One region of the Rhodoferax sp. ZS1R25 genome, then DNA from elsewhere that is predicted to be linked to it. Evidence: riboswitches for the same ligand, from Rfam matches in the RefSeq annotation. Region 1 holds a riboswitch; the other holds the start of a gene.
What was found. A riboswitch is a leader RNA that binds a small molecule or an ion and turns the genes downstream of it on or off. The one in region 1 is predicted to bind S-adenosylhomocysteine.

Region 1 (10,867 bases):
CGGGTCATGATGCGCTGGTTCACCGCCACGTAGGCGCTGTCAGACAGTTCAATGCCGATGTGCGCGATGTGCGAGCCCAGCGGACCCATGGAGAACGGCACCACGTACATGGTGCGCCCCTTCATGCAGCCGTCAAACAAGGCTTGGTTGCCATCCTTGCCGGTTTGCAGCAGAGCGCGCATCTCGGCTGGGGCCATCCAGTTGTTGGTGGGGCCGGCGTTTTCCTTTTTCTCGGAGCAGATGTAGGTGCGGTCTTCTACGCGGGCCACGTCGCTGGGGTCGGAGCAGGCCAGAAAGCTGTTGGGGCGCTTGGCGGGGTTGAGCTTTTTGAAGGTGCCGGCGTTGACCAACTGCTGGCACAGGCGCTGGTATTCCTCTTCGGAGCCATCGCACCAGTAGACGTCCTTCGGCTTGCACAGGACCACCATGTCGGCGACCCACGCGATGAGTTTGGCGTTCTTGACGTAACTGGGGGTGTTGAGGGCCAGGCCCTGCATCACGGGTGCGTTCATGAAATAGCTCCTAAGTTTGAAAATCGTCTTTTCAAAACCAAGGGCAGAGAACAGGGCGCCACGAACTTTGAGAAGACGGCTGACAGGGGTGGTTCAGACCGAGATCTGAAGCGCCCATGCCGAATTCTAAGAACGCGTACTGGAGTTACATGGTGATTACACGAAATAACTATGCCTAATTTGCATTGAAATATGCACAATGTTTCGGCCGGAGTCTGTGCCAGATGGCGTGCGAACACGTGCACGGATGCCTGAACTGAGGCAATCAGAGGAGAGGAAATCGGGGGGAGGCAGCGGCCCGCGGCGCGGCAGGGGCTGAGAAAGACAGGCCATGCGGGCGCAGTGCCGACATGGCAGGCCCGGAATGCGCAGCGCGGCCCGGGCGGAAACGCTATCAGGCCATGGACACGGCGATGAAAGCCAACAAGAACATCAGCACGCCGCCCACGAGGGGGAGCACGATAGGCATCATGGGGACTACAGCGTCCACGGGATCGGCAGCGTGGTCGTCAGAGTGGTTGTCTGGTGCAGACATGGGCAATCCTTGTGTTCTTCGTTAGGGGAGCCTGAATTTTACCCACAAGGCGCCGCGCAGACGAGCCTGGAGCTGACGCGTGGAAATTTCTGCCCAAGGCTTCCATCTTGGCCCGGACTGCGCTATCGTCATTTCAGCACGTCGCTGTGCTGGAGGCGGTTGATGGCCAAGCGTTCGCTGTTCCAGCCCCTAGGTGGGCATCTCATTCCCTCGCCGGGCCTGCAAGAAGCGCCGGTGTTGGATTTGATGTGCTCACACTTTGTGCTCACCCTTGCAGCGCGCCAGGGGGCCAGTTTCAATGTGCGCCGCGATTTCAATGGCGTGGTGGGGCTGGCCGGGCGCCATCTGGTCTGGCCAGTGTCCGTGCTAGGTCGCTTGCGCGAGTTTCTCGCGCGCCGCTGCCAAGGCAACGAGCTCTGGCGCGGCCATGAAGCGCTGGATGCCAGCGAGTTTCTGGCCCGCTACGGCGTCTGGTGCGGCCCCTACGACGAAGCCACGGTGTTTTTCTTTCTGGATGAATACGCCAAGGACCAGCCCAAAGACCTCATCACCGTGCTGTCGGTCACCGGCGAGTGGCTGAGCCATGCGCTCAAAAAGCAATCCACGCTGGTGGAAAAAAACATCAATGCGCTGGCCGGTTTGCTGCAGCTCAACAAGGCCGAGCGCGCACTGCTGCTGTACGGCACGCTGGCACGCTACCAGCGCGACATGCGCAGCATCCTGGTCGAGTTCAAGGTGAACAACGCGCCCGAAGCCTATGCCGCCATTGCCGAGGTGGCCGGCGTGAGCGCGCAGGAGCTGGGCGAGGCGCTGCGGGCCGGCTCGCGCCTGGAGCGCATTGGCTTGGTGGAGAACCTGATTTCCGAGCACAACATCACCGACCTGGCCGATTTGATGAAGGTCAGCGAGAAGCTGCCCCCGGTGTTGATGCGCCATTACCGTGACCAAGCCGAGCTGATGGCAGTGTTCACCCGGCTTTCCACCAAAAGCACGCTGTGCCTGCAAGACTTCAATTTCGTCAGCGAAGACGCTTCCGTCATGTGCAACCTGCTGGCCAACGCCGTGGCGCGCAAGGAGGTGGGCATCAACGTGCTGCTGTATGGCCCGCCTGGCACCGGCAAGACCGAGCTGGCCAAGGTGGTGGCGCAGCATGCGGGGCTAGAACTGTTTGAGGTGGAATATGCCGACCGCGACGGCAATTCGCTGAGCGGGCGCGACCGCTATCGCTCGCTGCAGATCGCCCAGGTATTCCTGAAAGGCAGCGCCCAGGCGGCGTTGCTGTTTGACGAGGTGGAAGATGTGTTCCCCCCGCTGTCCAACGAGGCGGCCCATTTGATTGCGCGGGCCGATGCCTCGGCCGCGCCGGCCAGTGGCAGTGTGAGCGGCAAGGCCTGGGTGAACCAGATATTGGAGTCCAACGTGGTGCCCACGCTGTGGGTAACCAACCGCATCGAGCAGATCGACCCCGCGTTTCGCCGCCGCTTTGCCTACCACCTGGAGCTGAAATCGCCACCGCCCGGCGCACGCGAAGGCTTGGTGCGCAAGACGCTGGAAGGCGTGCAGGTGTCCGATGCGTTTGTGGCCCGGCTTACCAGCCGCAAGGGTCTCACCCCAGCGCAAATCCGCACCGCGGTGCGTTTTGCAGGCCTGGCCCGCAGCCCGGAGGCTGCGCACCCCGTGGCCGAGGCGGATTCTGCAGGGCTGGAGGCCCTGATTGAACGCCAGCTCAAAAATGCCGATCTCGCGCTGGGCAACCCGGCCGCGGTGGCGGCTGTGCCCACCGCTCTAAGCCAGTACCAGCTAAGCCACCTCCACGTGGAATCGCGCTTCGAGGTGCCGCGCATTGTCCAGGCCCTGCACACCCGGGGCCATGGCACGCTGTGTTTCTACGGACCGCCTGGCACGGGCAAGACGGCGCTGGCGGAGCACCTGGCCCAGGCGCTGAACAAGCCGCTCCTGATGCGTCAGGCCAGCGACCTGATGAGCAAGTACATCGGGGAAACCGAGCACAACATGGCCGCCATGTTCCGCGAGGCGGAGTCTGAGGGCGCGATCTTGCTGCTGGACGAGGCCGACAGTTTTCTGCAGGACCGGCGCGGCGCCCAGCGCAGCTACGAGGTGACCGAGGTGAATGAAATGCTGCAGGGGATGGAGCGGTTTCGGGGCATTTTTGTCTGCACCACCAACCTCATGGACCGGATTGACCAGGCCGCGCTGCGGCGCTTCACCTTCAAGATCCAGTTCAAGCCCCTGTCTGCGGCGCAGCGGGTCACCGTGTTTGTAACGGAAGCCTGCGCGGGGGATGCCCAACGCCTGACGCCGGCCCTGGCCAGTCGCCTGGCCGGGCTGGACCAGCTGTGCCTGGGGGACTTTGCGGCGGTCAAGCGCCAGGCCATGATTCTGGACGCCAATCTGAGCCCGGAAGAGTTCCTGGAGCAGCTGGAGGCCGAGCACCGCATCAAGCCCGAGGTGCGAGAGCACCGGGGCATGGGCTTCTTGCCGTAACTCCTCTGTAATTTTTTTGTTCCACCTGTCAACCAGCCGATACGCTCGTGCGTAATAGGCACAGGCGGGTACTGAATTTCCCCAGTTCGTTGGAACATTGACTGGTGGCCAGTACTTATTTCTCTACCTTTGCACTGTATATATGCACAGAGATACGATTCAGGTACCTGAAAAAGGTACTTACAAGTGGCAGCTGTTTGACTACTGGTCTGGCGAATACCGCCAAACCCACGCGGACCACTCGGCGTACATTGCTCTGAACTTCGCCGGCGCGCTCGAAGCCTGCCGCACCAAGTTTCAGGCTCTGATGCAGCACCACCGTGCCAAAGCGGCTGACGCCAGCTGCTCGGCCCGCCACATGCGAGCAATCGAGCGCCTGGAAAACACCATGTCCGGCGCCGCCATGGCGTACGAGAGCGGTTTCCGCCGCCACTAAGCCCTTGCGCTGGGCCGGCCCTGGGCTCATGCCCCGGTGCTGGCCTCTTTATTCCAGCGCCACCACCCGCAGCACATCGCTGGCATAGGCTTCCAGCTTTTTGGCGCCTATGCCGCTGATGCCCTGCAAGTCATCCAGGCTCTGGGGTGCCCGCTGCGCAATGGCCGCCAGCGTAGCATCGTGAAAAATCACATAGGCGGGCAGGTTGTGCTCCTTGGCCACCTCGGCCCGCCAGGCCTTCAGGGCCGAGTAGCGCAGCAGACCTTCGCTGTCCAGGTTGATGGGCGCCTTGACCACCGCACCCAGGCGCGGGTTGCGCCGGCTCTTGCGGTCGGCCGGGGCCGACACCGATTCCCGCAACATCACCGGCACCTCGCCTTTGAGCACCGCACGGGATTCGGCGGTGAGCTGCAGGGTGTTAAACGCCTGGGCATCCACGGCCACGGCGCCCATGGCAATCAGCTGGCGCAGCACGCCACGCAGCTGAAGTTCCGAAAAATCTGCGCCCACACCAAAGGTGCTCAGGTTGGCGTGGCCGTACTGGGTCACTTTTTCCGTCGTTTTGCCACGCACGATGTCCATCAAATGCCCCGCGCCAAAGCTCACCGCACTCATTTGCTGGATGCGGTAGATGGTGGACAGCAGCTTGCGTGCGGCATCGGTGCCGTCCCACACGGCAGGCGGGTTCAGGCAGTTGTCGCAATTGCCGCAAGGCTGGCTGGCTTCGCCAAAGTAGCCCAAAAGGCGCACGCGGCGGCAGTCGGTTGCTTCGGCCAGGCCGAGCAGGGCGTCGAGCTTGCCGCGCATCACCTGTTTGAATTCTTCGCTGGCCGGGCTTTCGTCAATCATGCGGCGCTGGTTCACCACGTCTTGCAGGCCATAGGCCATCCAGGCGTCGGCGGCTAGGCCGTCGCGCCCGGCGCGGCCGGTCTCCTGGTAGTAGCCCTCGATGTTCTTGGGCATGTCGCGGTGGGCCACAAAGCGCACGTCGGGTTTGTCGATGCCCATGCCAAACGCGATGGTGGCCACCATGACGATGCCTTCCTCGCGCAAAAACCGGTCCTGGTGGGTCTGGCGCACTTTTGCGTCCAGACCGGCGTGGTAGGGCAGGGCCTTGATGCCCGCGTCCACCAGCGTTTGGGCCATGTCTTCCACCTTTTTGCGGCTCTGGCAGTAGACGATGCCGGCCTCGCCCTCATGCTCGCGCTCGATAAAGCGCAGCAGCTGCAGCGTGGAATCTTTCTTCTCGACGATGGTGTAGCGGATATTGGGGCGGTCAAAGCTGCTGACGAAGGCGCGCGCGTCTTCCAGCTGCAGGCGCTCCAGAATGTCGGCGCGCGTCAGGTCGTCGGCCGTGGCGGTCAGCGCAATGCGGGGAATACCGGGGTAGCGCTCGTGCAGCACCGTGAGGTTGCGGTAATCGGGCCGGAAGTCGTGGCCCCACTGGCTTACGCAATGTGCTTCGTCGATGGCAAACAGGCTCAGCTTGCCGCGCTCGAATAGCGAATCCAGCAGCGCCAGAAAGCGCGCATTGTTGACCCGCTCTGGCGCGGCATAAAGCAGGGTGATCTCGCCGCGCAGCAGTTGCTGCTCGATCTGGTAGGCCTCGTCGCCGCTGAGGGTGGAGTTCAGGAAGGCGGCGCTGACACCCGCCTCGTGCAGCGCACCCACCTGGTCGTGCATCAGCGCGATCAGCGGCGAAATTACCAACGTGGCGCCCAGCCCTGCTTGTTGGCGGACGATGGCGGGAACTTGGTAGCACAGGCTTTTGCCGCCGCCCGTGGGCATGAGCACCAGCGCATCGCCGCCATCTGCCACGTGTTCCACGATGGCCTGCTGCGGGCCACGGAAGGCGTCGTAGCCGAACACGGTGCGCAGAATGTCGCTGCAAGCGTCCAGAGTGGTGCTGGAGGTGGAAGTGTCTGCTATCAAAATGGGAGCTCGCGGCGCAGTGGTTACGGGGGCTAGGGCACTAAAACATTCAAAACCCGGTGGTCGCCAGCGTGTGGCGTCGGGCTAAGGGTGATTCCCCTATTGTCGGGCAAGCCTGTCGCTACACTTGAACCCATGATTGCCCCGCCCATCGTGCTCGACACGCAGTCGCAAACCAAGGCCTTGTTGCAGTTGTGCAAACGGCTGGAGCGCGCCTGGACCCTGCCGGACATTTTGGCCGCCGTGGCACCTGTGGTGGAGGATGTGTTGGGCTATGCCCACGCGTGGCTGGCCCTGATGGGCGACCGGCCCGGATTTGTGTCCGTCATCAGTCAGGTCACTTCCGATGCGGACTACCGGCAACTGCATACCAAGGCGCAGACCATGGACATCCCCATTGCGGGCGACCGCATGCTGGAAGAAATCATGGCGGCCGACCACGTGGTGGTGGTGGAGGATGCCCGCACAGACCTGCGCACCAACAAAGAGGTGGTGGCCCAGCTGCTCAATCGCACCATCATCAACGTTCCCTTGCTGCTGGCCGATGAGCGTTTGGGCGTGATTGGCATCGGCACTTTTGGTGATGTGGAGGGCGTGCGCCCCCCGGTCGATTGGCAGCTCGACTTTATGCAGGCGCTGGCCAGCCATGTGGCCGTGGCACTGGACCGGGTGCGCTTCATGCAGGCACGCAAATTTGCCGAAGACGCGCTGTACCAAGAGAAAGAACGCCTGCAGGTCACCCTGCACTCCATCAGCGACGCGGTGATCACCACCAACGCCGACGGCGAGCTGCTCTATATCAACCCGGTGGCCGAAGCGCTCACCGGCTGGACGCTGGCTGGCGCCGTGGGGCGCCCCTACCAGACTGTGTTTCGCCTGGGCGACATGGGAGGGGGTGTCGCCGGCATCGACCTGGTGGCCGAGGCGATTGCGGCGGCGGAAACCCACCGCTACCCGCAGCTCAGCCTGGCGCACCGTCTGGAGGGCAGCCTGCTGGTGGAGGCGGCGGTGTCGCCCATCCGGGATGCGGACGGTGAGGTACAGGGCGCGGTGCTGGTGTTTCGCGATGTGACGGAGCAGCGCCGCCTGAACCAGGAGATGGCCTTTCAGGCCACGCACGACGAACTGACCGGCCTGGGTAACCGCCGCGCCTTTGAGCAGGCGCTGGCCGAGTGTTTTGACCGCACGCGCGACCAGGACCAGCGCCACGTGGTCTGCTACCTGGATCTGGACGAATTCAAGGTGGTCAACGATACCTGCGGCCACACCGCGGGCGACGAGCTGTTACGCCAGGTGGCCCAGCTGTTTTCCGAGGTGTTGCGCGAAGAAGACCACCTGTGCCGCATCGGTGGCGACGAGTTCGGCATCATCCTGACCCACCAGACCGTGGCCCAGGCCCTGCGCGTGGCCGAGCGCCTGCAGCTGAGCCTGGCGGCCTACCGCTTTGTGTGGCGCGACCAGAGTTTTGGCGTAGGCGTGAGCGTGGGCATGGTGATGCTGGACGCGCAGAGTGAAAGCGTGGGCGCGCTCTTGCAGGCCGCCGACAGCGCCTGCTACGTCGCCAAGGATTCGGGCCGTGGCCGCATCCATGTGTATGCGAGTGATGACCCGGCGTTGGCGCAGCGCTATGGCGTGATGGAGTGGGTGAGCCGCATCGAGCATGCGCTGCAAGAAGACCGCTTTGTGCTGTATGGCCAGCCCATCGTGCCGGTGAACCCCGGCCCGGCCGTAGGGCTGCACTGCGAATTTTTGCTGCGTATGCGGGACGAGGCGGGTGCGCTGGTGCTCCCGGGCCAGTTCATGCCCGCGGTGGAGCGCTACCACCTGGCCGCGCGCGTAGACCGCTGGGTGGTGACGCATGCGCTGCAGTGGATGGTGGCGCACCAGGACCATATCGACCAGTGCTCGATCAACCTGTCGGGCCAGTCGCTGGGGGACGAGGTGTTCATGGCCTTTGTGCTGGACACGCTGGCCCACACGCCCTTGCCATGCCGCAAGCTGTGCTTTGAGATCACCGAGACCGCAGCCATCAGCAACCTGCACACCGCCAAGCATTTCATTGACACCCTGCGCCAACTGGGCTGCAGGCTCTCGCTGGACGACTTTGGCAGCGGCCTGTCGTCCTTCGCCTATTTGCGCAACCTGCCCGTGGACGAGCTCAAGATCGACGGCCAGTTTGTGCGCGACATTGCCACCGACGCCATTAGCCTGGCCATGGTGAAGTCTATTCACGAGATTGGCTGCCTCATGGGCAAGAAAACCGTGGCCGAGTTTGTCGAGAGCCCGGCCATTCTGGAACTGCTGCGTGGCTTTGGCGTGCACTACGCCCAGGGGTATGCGGTGGGGCACCCCATGCCGCTGGACGCCTTGCTGGCGCTGCACCTGGGCCAGGCCTAAGACCATTTGGCCTTCACGGCCGCTGCGTTGTGAATTAAAATAATCAAATCCCAAGGGGCGCTGCAGCTGGCGCCTGCCTTCAATACAGGCAGGCCACCGGTCAGGCTTGGGACTCCCAACTGCGCTCACTTGTTTAAAACCACACAGTGAGCCGCACCATGAAGCCCATCACCTACACCCGCGCACAAGCCCTGCCAGGCATTCTGGAGAAGCGCATCGCCATTTTGGACGGCGCCATGGGCACCATGATCCAGCGCTTCAAGCTGGGCGAGGCGCAGTACCGTGGCGAGGGCTACTCCGGCCCCGGCAGCCAGGGCGACCGCTTCAAGGACTTCCACAAAGACGTCAAAGGCAACAACGAGTTGCTGAGCCTGACCCGGCCTGACGTGATCAGCGACATCCACGAGCGCTACCTGGCCGCGGGTGCCGACCTGATTGAGACCAATACTTTCGGAGCCACCACCGTGGCCCAGGCCGACTACGACATGGCCGATCTGGCCATCGAGATGAACCTGGTGTCCGCCAAGCTGGCCCGCGCCGCCTGTGACAAATACAGCACCCCCGACAAGCCCCGCTTCGTGGCCGGCGCCCTGGGCCCCACGCCCAAGACCGCCAGCATCAGCCCCGACGTGAACGACCCCGGCGCGCGCAACGTGACGTTTGAAGAATTGCGCGCCGCCTACTACGACCAGACCAAGGCGCTGGTGGAGGGCGGCAGCGATGTGATTCTGGTGGAAACCATTTTCGACACGCTGAACGCCAAGGCCGCGCTGTTTGCCGTGGACGAGTACTTCGAAGCCAGCGGCCAGCGCCTGCCCATCATCATCAGCGGCACGGTGACCGACGCGTCGGGCCGCATCTTGAGTGGTCAGACGGTGACCGCTTTCTGGCATAGCGTGCGCCACGCGCAGCCGCTGGCCATTGGCCTGAACTGCGCACTCGGTGCGGCGCTGATGCGTCCCTATATCCAGGAGCTGAACAAGGTCGCGCCCGACACCTTCATCAGCTGCTACCCCAACGCGGGCCTGCCCAACCCCATGAGCGACACCGGCTTTGACGAGACCCCCGACGTGACCAGCCGCCTGGTGCGCGAGTTTGCGGAAGAGGGCTTGGTCAACATCGTGGGTGGCTGCTGCGGCACCACGCCCGATCACATTGGCGCCATCGCCCATGCGGTGAACCCCATTGCTGCACGCAGTGTGCAGCGCAATTTCTTCTACAAAGAGGCAGCCTGAGATGAAAAAAGTCACCTGGGGCGTGTTGAGCACCGCCAAGATCGGCATGGAGAAGGTCACGCCAGCGCTCATGCGCAGCCAGTGGTGCGATGTGCAGGCGATTGCCTCGCGCAGCCTGCCTAGCGCGCAGGCTGCGGCGGACAAATTGGGTATTCCCAAGGCCTATGGTTCGTACGAAGAGTTGCTGGCCGACCCGGCCATCGAGGCGATCTACAACCCCTTGCCCAATGACCTGCATGTGCCCATGACGCTGGCTGCGGCGCGCGCCGGCAAGCATGTGCTGTGCGAGAAGCCGATTGCGCTGAACGCGAACGAAGCGGCGCAGCTGCGCGAAGTGGCGGGCAAGGTGCACATCATGGAAGCCTTCATGGTGCGCTTTCACCCGCAATGGCTGCGCACGCGCGAGCTGGTGCAGAGCGGCGCCCTGGGCGAGGTGCGCACTGTGCAGGTGTGGTTCTCGTACTTCAACCGCAATGCCGACAACATCCGCAACCAACCCGGCACGGGTGGGGGGGCGCTGTTTGACATTGGCTGCTACCCCATCGTGGCGGGGCGCTTTTTGTTTGGCGCCGAGCCGGTGCGCGTGATGGCGCTGGCCGACATGGACCCCGACTTTGGCGTGGACCGGACTTTCAGCGCGTTGTTGGATTTTGGCGGTGGCCGGCACCTGGACTTCACGGTGTCCACCCAGTCCGCGCCCTACCAGCGCGTACACGTCATGGGGACCGAGCAGCGCGTGGAGATCGAGATTCCGTTCAACGCGCCCCAGGGCCAAGAAACGCGCATATTCGTCGACGGCGGCAAACAGCTGGGCGGTGCCGGTGCGGTGACGGAGACCCTTGCCGCCTGCGACCAGTACAGCCTGGAAGGCGATGCGTTCTCGCTGGCCATCCGCGGCGAGCAGCCCCTGCATTACGGCGTGGAAGACGCCATCCAGAACATGCGCATCATCGACGCACTGTTTGCCTCGCAGCGCAGTGGCCGCTGGGAAGCGGTCTAGGCCGCCACACTCACAATTACAGGTCTTTTATGCCCCAAGCCCCCGCCAACACTGCGCAAGAAGCTATGAAAAATGTAGCGCCCATGATGCTCTCCGGTCTGGAGCCCATCCGGGTCGATGCGAGTTCGCTCTTCGTCAACATCGGCGAGCGCACCAACGTCACCGGTTCCAAGGCCTTTGCCCGCATGATCCTGAATGGTCAATTCGAGGAAGCCCTGGCTGTGGCGCGCCAGCAGGTGGAAAACGGCGCCCAGATCATCGACATCAACATGGACGAGGCCATGCTGGACAGCCAGGCCGCCATGGTGCGCTTCC
Region 2 (10,867 bases), on a different contig from region 1:
ATCTTCTTCTACGTCAAATTGGCCATCAGCCCCCGTGCTGTCTGCATAAGCAGCTATCAAATCTGCAGCAGACAGGGTCCGGGCGTTGACGCTCTCCACGCACAAGACACGCGCATCCTCGCGCAGGCTGGGGTGCAGCTGGGCACTGCCCACATCCACCCCCACCACCGCGGCCGCACCGGCTTGCAGCAGGCAGTCGGTGAAACCACCAGTGCTCTGCCCCACGTCCAGGCAACGCAGCCCCGTCACCGACAGGCCCACGTGCTTGAGGGCGGCCTCCAGCTTCAAACCGCCCCGCGACACATAGCGTGCCTCGGAGTCGTCCAGCAGCTCGATGGGGGCGTCCTCGGGCACGTCATCGCCATTCTTGACCACGCGTTTCCAGACCTCGCCGCCCGCTTCCATCTTCTGCCACTGCACGCCATCGGCGATCAGGCGTTGCGCCTGTGAGCGGGTGCTGGCCAGCCCGCGCTGTACCAGCAGTTGGTCTATACGCATGGAGTCCTTGGCTTAATAGCGGTAGGTGTTTTTCTTGTACGGACCGGCTTTGGAGACGCCGATGTACGAAGCCTGCTCGTCGGTCAGTTCGGTCAGCATGGCGCCCACCTTCTTCAGGTGCAGACGGGCCACTTTTTCGTCCAGGTGCTTGGGCAACACATAGACCTTGCCGGCCTTGTATTCCTTGGGCTTGGTGAACAGCTCGATCTGGGCGATCGTCTGGTTCGCAAAGCTGGACGACATCACGAAGCTGGGGTGGCCGGTGCCGCAACCCAGGTTCACCAAGCGGCCCTTGGCCAGCAGGATGATGCGTTTGGCAGGCTTCTTGCCCTTGGCCGGGAAGATCACATGGTCCACCTGGGGCTTGATCTCTTCCCACTTCAGCTTTTCCAGCGAAGCGACGTCGATTTCGTTGTCAAAGTGACCGATGTTGGACACGATGGCCTGGTCTTTCATGGCCTCCATGTGCTTGTAAGTGATGACGTTCTTGTTGCCGGTGGTGGTCACGAAAATGTCGGCCTTGTCGGCGGCGTATTCCATGGTCACGACCTTGTAGCCTTCCATCGCGGCCTGCAGGGCGTTGATGGGGTCGATCTCGGTCACCCACACTTGGGCAGACAGCGCGCGCAGGGCCTGGGCAGAGCCCTTGCCCACGTCACCGTAGCCAGCGACCACGGCCACCTTGCCCGCGATCATCACGTCAGTGGCGCGCTTGATGCCGTCCACCAAGGATTCGCGGCAACCGTACAGGTTGTCGAACTTGCTCTTGGTCACAGAGTCGTTCACGTTGATGGCGCGCAGGGCCAGTGTGCCCTTGGCGGACATTTCTTCCAGGCGCATCACGCCGGTGGTGGTTTCTTCGGTCACGCCGATGATGGCCTTCAGGCGGCGGCTGTACCAGGTGGGGTCCACCTTCAGCTTGGCCTTGATGGCGTTGAACAGACAGATTTCTTCTTCACTGCCGGGCTTGGCCAGCACCTTGAGGTCCTTCTCGGCGCGGGCGCCCAGGTGCATCAGCAAGGTGGCATCGCCGCCGTCATCCAAAATCATGTTGGGGCCTTCGGTCTTGGAGCCCTTGGGTCCAAATTCGAAGATGCGGTGGGTGAAGTCCCAGTACTCTTCCAGCGACTCGCCCTTGTGGGCAAACACGGGGGTACCGGCGGCCACCAGAGCGGCTGCAGCGTGGTCTTGGGTGGAGAAAATGTTGCACGAGGCCCAGCGCACGTCAGCGCCCAGGGCTTGCAGGGTTTCGACCAGCACGCCGGTCTGGATTGTCATGTGCAGCGAGCCGGTGATGCGCGCGCCCTTCAACGGTTGGGCCTTGGCGAACTCTTCGCGGATGGACATCAGGCCGGGCATTTCGGTCTCAGCAATGGTCAGCTCTTTGCGGCCCCAAGCGGCCAGGCTGATGTCGGCAATTTTGAAGTCTTCGGTCTTGGCCACGGGAGCCTTCACAGCCTTGGGGGCGACGGATTTAACGGCGGCCTTGACAGCCTTGGGGGTCTTGGAAAATTTCAACACAGCGCTCATGGTTCACTCCAAAAGTTCATTTGAATAAACACTGGCGGGCGGGGATTCAAGAGGCAAAACTCACCGCACACAAACCAGTGGGTGAGCGCCGTTGGGAGGCACAGCGCAGGGCACGCCGTGTTTTCCGAGCCTCACTCGCCGCGCCGCTGGGGGCATCAGGCGAGCTGCAACGCTCCTCGGAAGTGGCGCATTTTAGCCTGTTGCCACGGACCGCGGCAACAGTTTGGGGTTTATCGCACCGGGCCGGTGGTGGTGCCCAGCTGCAGCCCGGGCTGGCGCAGCAGGTGGTAGGGGCCGTCTTCAGGCGCATGCAGCACCTGGAAGACCATGTCCGCCAGCGCCTCGCCCGTGGTGTGGGGTGTGGGCTGGGTGACCGTGGTCACCGGCATGCCGGTGAGCAACGTGTCCTGCGGAATGTCGCCATGCACCACGACCGAAATGTCTTGCCCCACACGCAAACCGGCATCCATCAGCCCGCGGATGATGCCCACGCCGCCCAGGTTGTTGTCCACCAGCACGGCCGTGGGCCGCGGGTGCATGGCCAGCAGGGCCTGCACCGCCTGCAGCCCGCTGCGCCGGTCTTGCACATCGCCCACGCGGTGGTGGGCCGGGCAATCCAGGTTACGTGCCTTCAGCGCGGCCATGAAACCGCGGTGGCGCTGGAAGGCAAAGTTCAACTCTAGCGGCGCGTGCACATAGGCAAAGCGCGTGTGGCCCAACGCCAACAAATGCTCCACGGCCAGGCGGCTGCCCATGTCGTTGTCAAAGTCCACCCAGGAGTACGCGTCACATGCATGCGTGCGGCCGTAGCCCACAAAGGGGTAGCCCTTCTCCAGCAGATAGTCCACGCGCGGGTCGTGCACACGGGTGTTGGGTACCACGACCGCGTCCACCCGCCCGCCCAGGAACAAGCGCTCGTAAAACGTCAGGTCGGTTTCATTCTTGGCCACGGCCAGCAGCAGGTCCAGCTGTTTGCTTTGCAGGCGTTCGCCCAGGCCATCGGCCATGTCCAGGAACTGCGGGTTGCCCAGGTTTTCCACCGCGGCGGAATAGACAATGCCCACCGCATCGGTCTTGCCACGCACCAGGCGACGCGCGCCCGCATCGGGCCGGTAGCCCATGGTGGCCGCCATGGCCTGCACGCGCTCGCGGGTCTGCTCGTTCACATCGGTGTAGCCATTCAAGGCGCGGCTGACCGTGGAGGTGGATAACCCCAGTGCACTGGCCAGTTGCTTGATGCTCACACGCTGCTCCGCTCGTTTCGCTGTTGGAGCGCGAGTGTAAGGGCAAGCAGGCTGCGGGCGCCCTCTGTAAAATACCGAGCTTCTCTCTGGTGGCCCGCCCCTGTGCGCTGCCCACACCCGACCTTGGACCCCCTGTGACCTACGCCCCCGAAACCCGCCGCCGCCGCACCTTTGCCATCATTTCCCACCCTGACGCCGGCAAGACCACGCTGACCGAAAAGCTGCTGCTGTTCTCGGGCGCGATCCAGATTGCCGGCTCGGTGAAGGCGCGCAAGGCCAGCCGCCACGCCACGTCCGACTGGATGGAAATTGAAAAGCAGCGCGGCATCTCGGTGGCATCAAGCGTCATGCAGATGGTCTACCGCGACCACGTGATCAACCTGCTGGACACGCCCGGCCACAAGGACTTTTCGGAAGACACCTACCGTGTGTTGACCGCGGTGGACTCGGCCCTCATGGTGATTGACGCGGCCAACGGCGTGGAAGCGCAGACACGCCGCCTGATCGAGGTGTGCCGCCAGCGCGACACACCCATCATCACCTTTGTGAACAAGATGGACCGCGAAGTACGTGAGCCGCTGGACATCCTGGACGAGATCGAACGCGAGTTGGGCATGCCCTGCGTGCCCATGACCTGGCCCGTGGGCCAGGGCAAGCTGTTTGGCGGCATCGTCAACCTGCGCACGCAGGCCATGACGGTGTTTGAATCCGGAAGCGAACGCCGCCCGCAGGACTTTGATGCCGTGCCATTGAACGACTCCGCCTCGCTGGCCCAGCGCTTTGGCCACGAGTGGACCACCGCCATGGAAAGCATGGAGCTGGCCACCGGCGCCTCCCCCGCCTGGGACTTGGAGGCCTTTTTGGCCGGCAAGCAAACCCCCGTGTTCTTCGGTTCGGGCGTGAACAACTTTGGGGTGATGGAAGTGCTGGACGCCCTGGTGGACCTGGCGCCCAGCCCGCGCAGCCGCACCAGCACCACGCTGGTGAACCGCCAGCCCGTGGTGAAAGAAGTGCAACCCGAAGACGACGCCTTCAGCGGCGTGGTGTTCAAGGTGCAGGCCAATATGGACGCCAACCACCGCGACCGCATTGCCTTCGTGCGCATGGCCAGCGGCAAGTACACGCCGGGCATGAAGCTGAAAGTAATGCGCACCAGCAAAGAACTGCGCCCCACCAGCGTGGTGACCTTCATGAGCCAGCGCCGCGAGGCGGTGGAAGAGGCGTACGCGGGCGATATCGTGGGCTTTACCACCCACGGCGGTGTGCAATTGGGCGACACGATTACCGACGGCAGCGTGAACCTGATGTACACCGGCCTGCCCTTCTTTGCGCCCGAAATGTTCATGACCGTGGTGTTGAAAAACCCGTTGCGCACCAAGCAGCTGCAACAGGGCCTGGCCCAGCTGGGCGAAGAAGGTGCCATCCAGGTGTTCCGCCCCGAGATGGGCGGCAACATGCTGCTGGGTGCCGTCGGCCAGTTGCAGTTTGAAGTGGTGCAGCACCGCCTGAAGGCCGAGTACGACGCCGACATCCGCCTGGAAGGCAGCCAGTACACCGGCGCACGCTGGATCACCGCCGACACCCCGGCCGAACTGCGCGAGTTTGTCTACGCCTACCCGCAGCGCATGGCCAAGGATGCGGCCGACACGCTGGCCTACCTGTGCACCAGCCCCTACGACGTGCGCCTGGCGCAAGAACGCTTTCCCAAGATCCACTTCCACCCACTGCGCGAGCACGCGGGCTTGGCGCTGCAAAGCGCGGGCTAATGGGCTAGCCCCGTCGCCGGCGGAAGTAAGATCCAAAGCCCGCTGTACCAGCGGGCTTTTTTTATGGCTTCACCGGACAGGAGCACCCCATGCCATTCCCCGCCTCCCTGCGCCTTGTCAGTGCGCTGTTGCTTGCAAGCCTGGGCGCTGCCACCGGTGCCGAACAACTGAAGCTGCGCATCCTCGAGACCACCGATGTGCACATGAACCTGCTGAGCTACGACTACTACCAGGACAAACCGACCGACCAGTACGGCCTGGCACGCACCATCAGCCTCATCAAGGCTGCGCGCAGCGAAGTGCCGAACAGCCTCTTGTTTGACAATGGCGACCTGTTGCAGGGGAACCCACTGGGCGATGTGGTGGCACGCGTGGCGCCGCTGCAGGCCGGCCAGACGCACCCTGCCTACAAGGTCATGAACCCGCTGGGTTACGACGCAGCCAACCTGGGCAATCACGAGTTCAACTACGGGCTGGACTTTCTGCGCCGCTCGATCGCCGGGGCCAGCTTCCCCTATGTGAATGCCAACGTGCTGCTGGCGGACGGCAAACAGGACAGCGCTACGCCCACCCACGCCTTCACCCCTTATGTGCTGCTGGACCGCACCTTCAAGGACGCCAGCGGCAAGGCGCAGCAGCTGCGCGTGGGCGTGATCGGATTTGTGCCGCCGCAGATCATGCAGTGGGACAAGGCCAATCTAGAGGGCCAGGTCGTCACACGCGACATGGTGGACATGGCCCGCCGCTATGTGCCCGAGATGCGGGCCAAGGGCGCGCAACTGGTGGTGGCCATTCCCCACTCCGGGTTCGAGAAGGGTGAGGTCGGCAGCTTTGCGGAAAACGCCGTGTCGCGCCTGGCCGAAGTGCCCGGGGTCGACGCCATTCTGTTCGGCCATGCCCATGCGGAGTTTCCAGGCAAGGCCTTTGCCGCCTATCCCAAGGTGGACATCGAGCGCGGCACCATCAACGGTGTGCCCGCCGTCATGCCCGGCCGCTGGGGCGACCACCTCGGCGTGATCGACCTGACGCTGGACAACAGCAGTGGGGCCTGGAAGGTGGTGGGCAGCCAGGCCACCATCCGCCCGATCTTTGACCGCGCGGCCAAACAATCACTGGCGGCAGAAGACCCCATGGTGATGCAACGCATTGCCACGGAGCACCAGCGCACGCTGGACTATGTGCGCAACAAGGTGGCCGTGAGCAGTGCGCCCATCTACAGCTACTTCGCACAGGTGGCGGACGACCCGTCCATCCAGATCGTGTCCAACGCGCAGATCGCCTATGTGAAGCGCGCCATGCAGGGCACCGACTACGAAAAATACCCAGTGCTCTCGGCCGCAGCGCCGTTCAAGGCGGGCGGGCGCCAAGGTTGGAACTACTACACCGACATTCCCGCCGGCCCCCTGGCCATCAAGCACATGGCCGACCTCTATGTCTACCCCAACACGCTCAAGGCCGTGCTGATCACTGGCGCGGAAGTGCGTGAATGGCTGGAAATGTCGGCCGGCCAGTTCCTGCGCATCGACCCGCAGGGCCCGGCACGCCAGCCGCTCATCAACGATGCATTCCCGTCCTACAACTTTGACGTGATCGATGGCGTGCAGTACGAGATCGACGTGACCCAACCGGCGCGCTACGACGCCAAAGGCCAGCTCACCAACCCCGATGCCCACCGCATCCGCGACCTGCGCTTTGCCGGCAAACCCATTGTGGACACCGCACGCTTTGTGGTCGCAACCAACAACTACCGTGCATCCGGCGGCGGCAACTTTCCTGGTCTGACGGCCGACAAGATGGTGCTGGATGCACCCGACGAAAACCGCCAGGCCCTGGTGGAATACCTGCGCATGTCGGACAAGCTGGCGGCGAACCACACCGTCAACCCGTCCGCAGACGCCAACTGGCGCATTGCGCGCATCCCCGGCGTGCACCCCAGCTTTCTTTCCGGCAGCGCGGCGGTCAAATTCCTGGATAAACACCCCAGCATCAAACTGGTGCAAGACAACGGCGACGGCTCCGCCCTGTACGAATTGACCGACTAACACCACAGAACAAGCCACGCACGCATGCAAGCCCTGACCCGCTGGCCCGAAGCAGCCCGCCGCCATCTGGTGGGCGTGTTCACCGACATTGACGACACGCTGACCACCGACGGCGCCATCACGCCTGATGCGCTGCAGGCGCTGGCCGACCTAAAGGCGGAAGGCCTTGTCGTCATTCCCATCACCGGGCGACCCATTGGCTGGTGCGAGCCCTTTATGGCCGGCACGCAGGGTGCGACATGGCCCGTGGACGCCATGGTGGCGGAGAACGGCGCGGTGGCCTTTGTGCATCAAAAAGGCCTGCAGCCCCCGTCGGATATGCGCAAGCCGCTATCAAAACTGCATCAACAGGACGCAGCCACCCGCGCCGCCAACCAGGCCCGCATGCAGACCATTGCCGCGCAGGTGGTGGCCGAAGTGCCCGGTGTGCAGCTAAGCCGCGACAGCGCGGGCCGCGAGACCGACCTGGCGTTTGACTACGCCGAATTCGCACGCCTCTCGCCCGACACCGTGCAAAAAGTGCTGGCCGTGTTGCGCCGCGCGGGCATGCAAACGACGGTGAGCAGCATCCACATCCACGGCTGCTTTGGCGACTTCAACAAATGGCAGGGCGCCTGCTGGATTGTGCGCGAACTGCTGGGGCGTGACTTGCCCAGTGAGCTGGACCGCTGGGTGTTTGTGGGCGATTCGGGCAACGACCAGGCCATGTTTGAACACTTCACGCACAGCGTGGGCGTGGCCAACATCGCGCGCTTTGTGCCGCAGCTGGCCCACCTGCCTGGCTATGTGACGACGGCCGAGCGCGGCGCCGGCTTTGCCGAAGTGGCGCAGGCGATTTTGCAGGCGCGTGGCCTATGAGCGACGCGACCGTACAACGCAGCTCCGCAGGCTCTCCGATGGGCCTGCTCAGCGTGTTTGGTTCCACGCTGTTCCAGCTGTCGGGCGTGTTCATGCTCTCGCCACTGATGCTGGTGCTGCTGAAAGAGCGCGAGGTGTCCACCACCGTGGCCGGCCTGTTTGCGGCCACCACCTGGTTGGGCATCTTTATCGTCACACCGTTTGCCTCTGCGCTCACCCGGCGATGGGGCCAGCGCAAAACCATGTGGTTTGCATCGGCCGCGCCGCTGCTGGCGGCCATTGGTTTCTTGACCACCGACACGCTGTGGCTGTGGTTTGCGCTGGAGCTGCTGGCCGGTGTGGCAGGCGGGCTGCGCTGGGTACTTGCCGAAGCGTTCATTGCCGAGTTCTCCCCACCGGACCGGCTGGGCCGCACCATCGGCATCTACGCCACCATGGTGGGCGCCACCTTCATCATCGGCCCCACGCTGCTGGCCTGGGTGGGCTCGGACGGCCCCATTGCGCTGGGCTTGGTAATTGCCCTGCTGAGCGTGGGCCTGGTCTGGACGGCGCTGATTCCCGTGGTGCCGCCCCATGCCGAATCGGCCAACGCACGCGTTGGGCTGGCAGGCCTTTGGCAGGCGGTGCGCAGCCACCCCATCATCATGCTGGCCGGTTTCATCGGCGGCTTCTTTGAGCTGGGCCTGGCCTCTATCTTGCCGCTGTACGGGCTGGCCATGGGCCTGGGTGCCGCGGCGGGCGCGCTGTTGATTTCGGTAAGCGGCCTGGGCAGCACGATCATTGCCATTCCGGTGGGCATGGTGGCGGATCGCTTTACCGACAAGGTGCGCGGGCGGCGCACGCTGATGGCCGTGTGCGTGGCCATCGCGCTGATGGCTGCCTGCGGGCTGCTGCTGGTGGCGCAGGTGCATTGGCTGGCATGGCCCATCGTCTTCGTGCTGGGCGCGGCGGGCAGCAGCCTGTACACGCTGTCCATGACGGACATTGGTGCGCGCGAACAGGGCATCGCGCTGGTCAACAGCACCGCGGTGCTGGTGCTGAACTACACGCTGGGCGGGTTGGTGGCCTCCGCCATATCGGGGGCGCTCATCGACTGGTCGCCCCACATCGGCTTTCCCCTCGTGCTCATTGCGGTAGCTGCTATCGGTTTGGTAGCACTGCTGCGCACCCAACGCGCGGGCAGGTTCTAGGCCACCACCGTGCTGGCCCTAGGCGTGGGCCTTCTTCTTGTGGTGGCTTGCCTTGTGGGTGGCGGTTTTTTTGGTGCCAGACTTGGCCCCCTTGGAAGACGTCTTGCCGGTGGCCTTTTTGGAAGCCTTGCCCTTGCCCGCATGCCCCTGCTTCTTGCCGTGTTTGGCACTGCGCGCCTGGTGAGGCTGCCGCGGCGGCGGCACCATCAGGTCTTCGATCGGCACATTGGAGCGCTGGGCGATGGCCGCCCAGCCCATACCCTGGGCACGCAGCGGCAGCACCCCGGGCAACTCTTGCACCCCACTAGGTGTCTCTGCCGCGCCGCCATGCAGGGCGGCGCGCAGCTGTTCGGTGTTGGGTTGGGGCACGCCCTGCTGGGCCAGCGTGCTCTGCGCCATCTTCAGCGCCAGGCGCGCTTCGCCATAGCCCAGGGCACCAGTGGCGGGGCCCACGCCCGCCGCACCGCTGGGGCGGGTGGGCTGGCCGCTGCGCAGCGTGTTCACCAGGGCCTCGGTGTCCTCCCGGCTGCCCAGCCAGGGCGTGAATTCGGCCACCAGCCGTTCGGACAATTCGTCCGTAAACAGACTGGAAGATGCGGGTTCTGCGGGAGTGGCCGCCGACACGGGGGCGGCCACTGCGAGCAGCGCACCCAGCAGGCCTGCGGCCAGCCACTTGGAAATGTCTCGTTTCATGGGGCGCTAGCTTAGCTTGCCTGCGGTGAGGCATCGGTCGGGCAATTGTTAATCGCCGGTAAATCCCTGGAGCACGTTGACGGCGTTGATGCCGACCTCTTCCACCGCATAGCCGCCCTCGAAGACAAAGGCCGTGGGCAAACCAGCCTTCGCCAGGCGTTCGCCCACGCGCAGGTAGTCATCGCTTTTCAGGGTGAAGCCCGAGATGGGGTCGCCCTCAAAGGTGTCCATGCCCAGGGAGACCACGAGCGCTTCGGCACCAAAGGCCTGGATGGCTACCAGCGCCGTGTCCAGCGCCTGCGCCCAAGTGGCGTAGTCGGTCCCGCGCGGCAGCGGCAGGTTCAGGTTGGTGCCCAGCCCCGCGCCCTGCCCTTTTTCATCGGCATGGCCCAGGTAGAACGGGTACTCGGTGCGCGGATCACCGTGGATGCTGGCGAAGAACACATCGGGCCGGTCGTAAAAGATGGCCTGCGTGCCGTTGCCGTGGTGGTAGTCCACGTCCAGCACCGCCACCTTCTTCATGCCTGCATTGCGCAAGTGCTGCGCGGCCAGCGCGGCGTTGTTCAGGAAGCAGTAGCCGCCAAAAAAATCCATGCCCGCGTGGTGGCCCGGTGGGCGGCTCAACGCGAAGGATGCGCGGTCGCCCAGTACGAGTTGCTGCGCCGCACTGAGCGCGCAATGCGCACCGGCACGCGCCGCCACCCAGGTGCCACTGGTGAACGGCGAACCCGCGTCGTATGAGTACAAGCCCACCTTGGCCGAAAAGTTGTCGGGCTCAATGTCGGTACGGAAGGTGCGCGTGGGCCACACAGAGGGCAGGATGTCCTTGTCCGCGTTGGCCGGGTCCAGCGCCACCCACTGGTCCCAGGCCGTGGCCAGAAAGTGCAGGTAGCGCGGGCTGTGGATGGCGGTCAGCGCGCTGTCGTCAAACGCGTGCGGGTTTTGCACCGTGCCCAGCTGGCGGCGCTTGAGCTCCGCCAGCACATGGTCGGCACGCGCCGGCACTTCAAAACACGGCACCAGCGCGCCGCGAAACATTTCGACTT

Region 2: it holds a riboswitch for S-adenosylhomocysteine, as region 1 does, so the genes downstream of both, ahcY (adenosylhomocysteinase) here and AC097R_RS00510 (homocysteine S-methyltransferase family protein) in region 1, are expected to answer to the same signal.

Annotation. Positions count from the first base shown of each region.
Region 1 is NZ_JBWMAZ010000001.1:112,566-123,432, reverse strand. It holds gene AC097R_RS00540 (phosphoenolpyruvate carboxykinase (GTP)) at 1-512, opposite strand, end outside; gene AC097R_RS00535 (hypothetical protein) at 907-1,047, opposite strand; gene AC097R_RS00530 (AAA family ATPase) at 1,210-3,552, shown strand; gene AC097R_RS00525 (hypothetical protein) at 3,695-3,988, shown strand; gene recQ (DNA helicase RecQ) at 4,037-5,920, opposite strand; gene AC097R_RS00515 (EAL domain-containing protein) at 6,056-8,317, shown strand; S-adenosyl-L-homocysteine riboswitch at 8,364-8,451, shown strand; gene AC097R_RS00510 (homocysteine S-methyltransferase family protein) at 8,476-9,552, shown strand; gene AC097R_RS00505 (Gfo/Idh/MocA family protein) at 9,554-10,552, shown strand; gene metH (methionine synthase) at 10,582-10,867, shown strand, end outside.
Region 2 is NZ_JBWMAZ010000003.1:233,465-244,331, forward strand. It holds gene AC097R_RS18980 (TlyA family RNA methyltransferase) at 1-498, opposite strand, end outside; gene ahcY (adenosylhomocysteinase) at 511-2,028, opposite strand; S-adenosyl-L-homocysteine riboswitch at 2,105-2,212, opposite strand; gene AC097R_RS18990 (substrate-binding domain-containing protein) at 2,259-3,389, opposite strand; gene AC097R_RS18995 (peptide chain release factor 3) at 3,407-5,038, shown strand; gene AC097R_RS19000 (bifunctional 2',3'-cyclic-nucleotide 2'-phosphodiesterase/3'-nucleotidase) at 5,128-7,080, shown strand; gene AC097R_RS19005 (HAD-IIB family hydrolase) at 7,105-7,938, shown strand; gene AC097R_RS19010 (MFS transporter) at 7,935-9,128, shown strand; gene AC097R_RS19015 (hypothetical protein) at 9,147-9,821, opposite strand; gene AC097R_RS19020 (histone deacetylase family protein) at 9,870-10,867, opposite strand, start outside.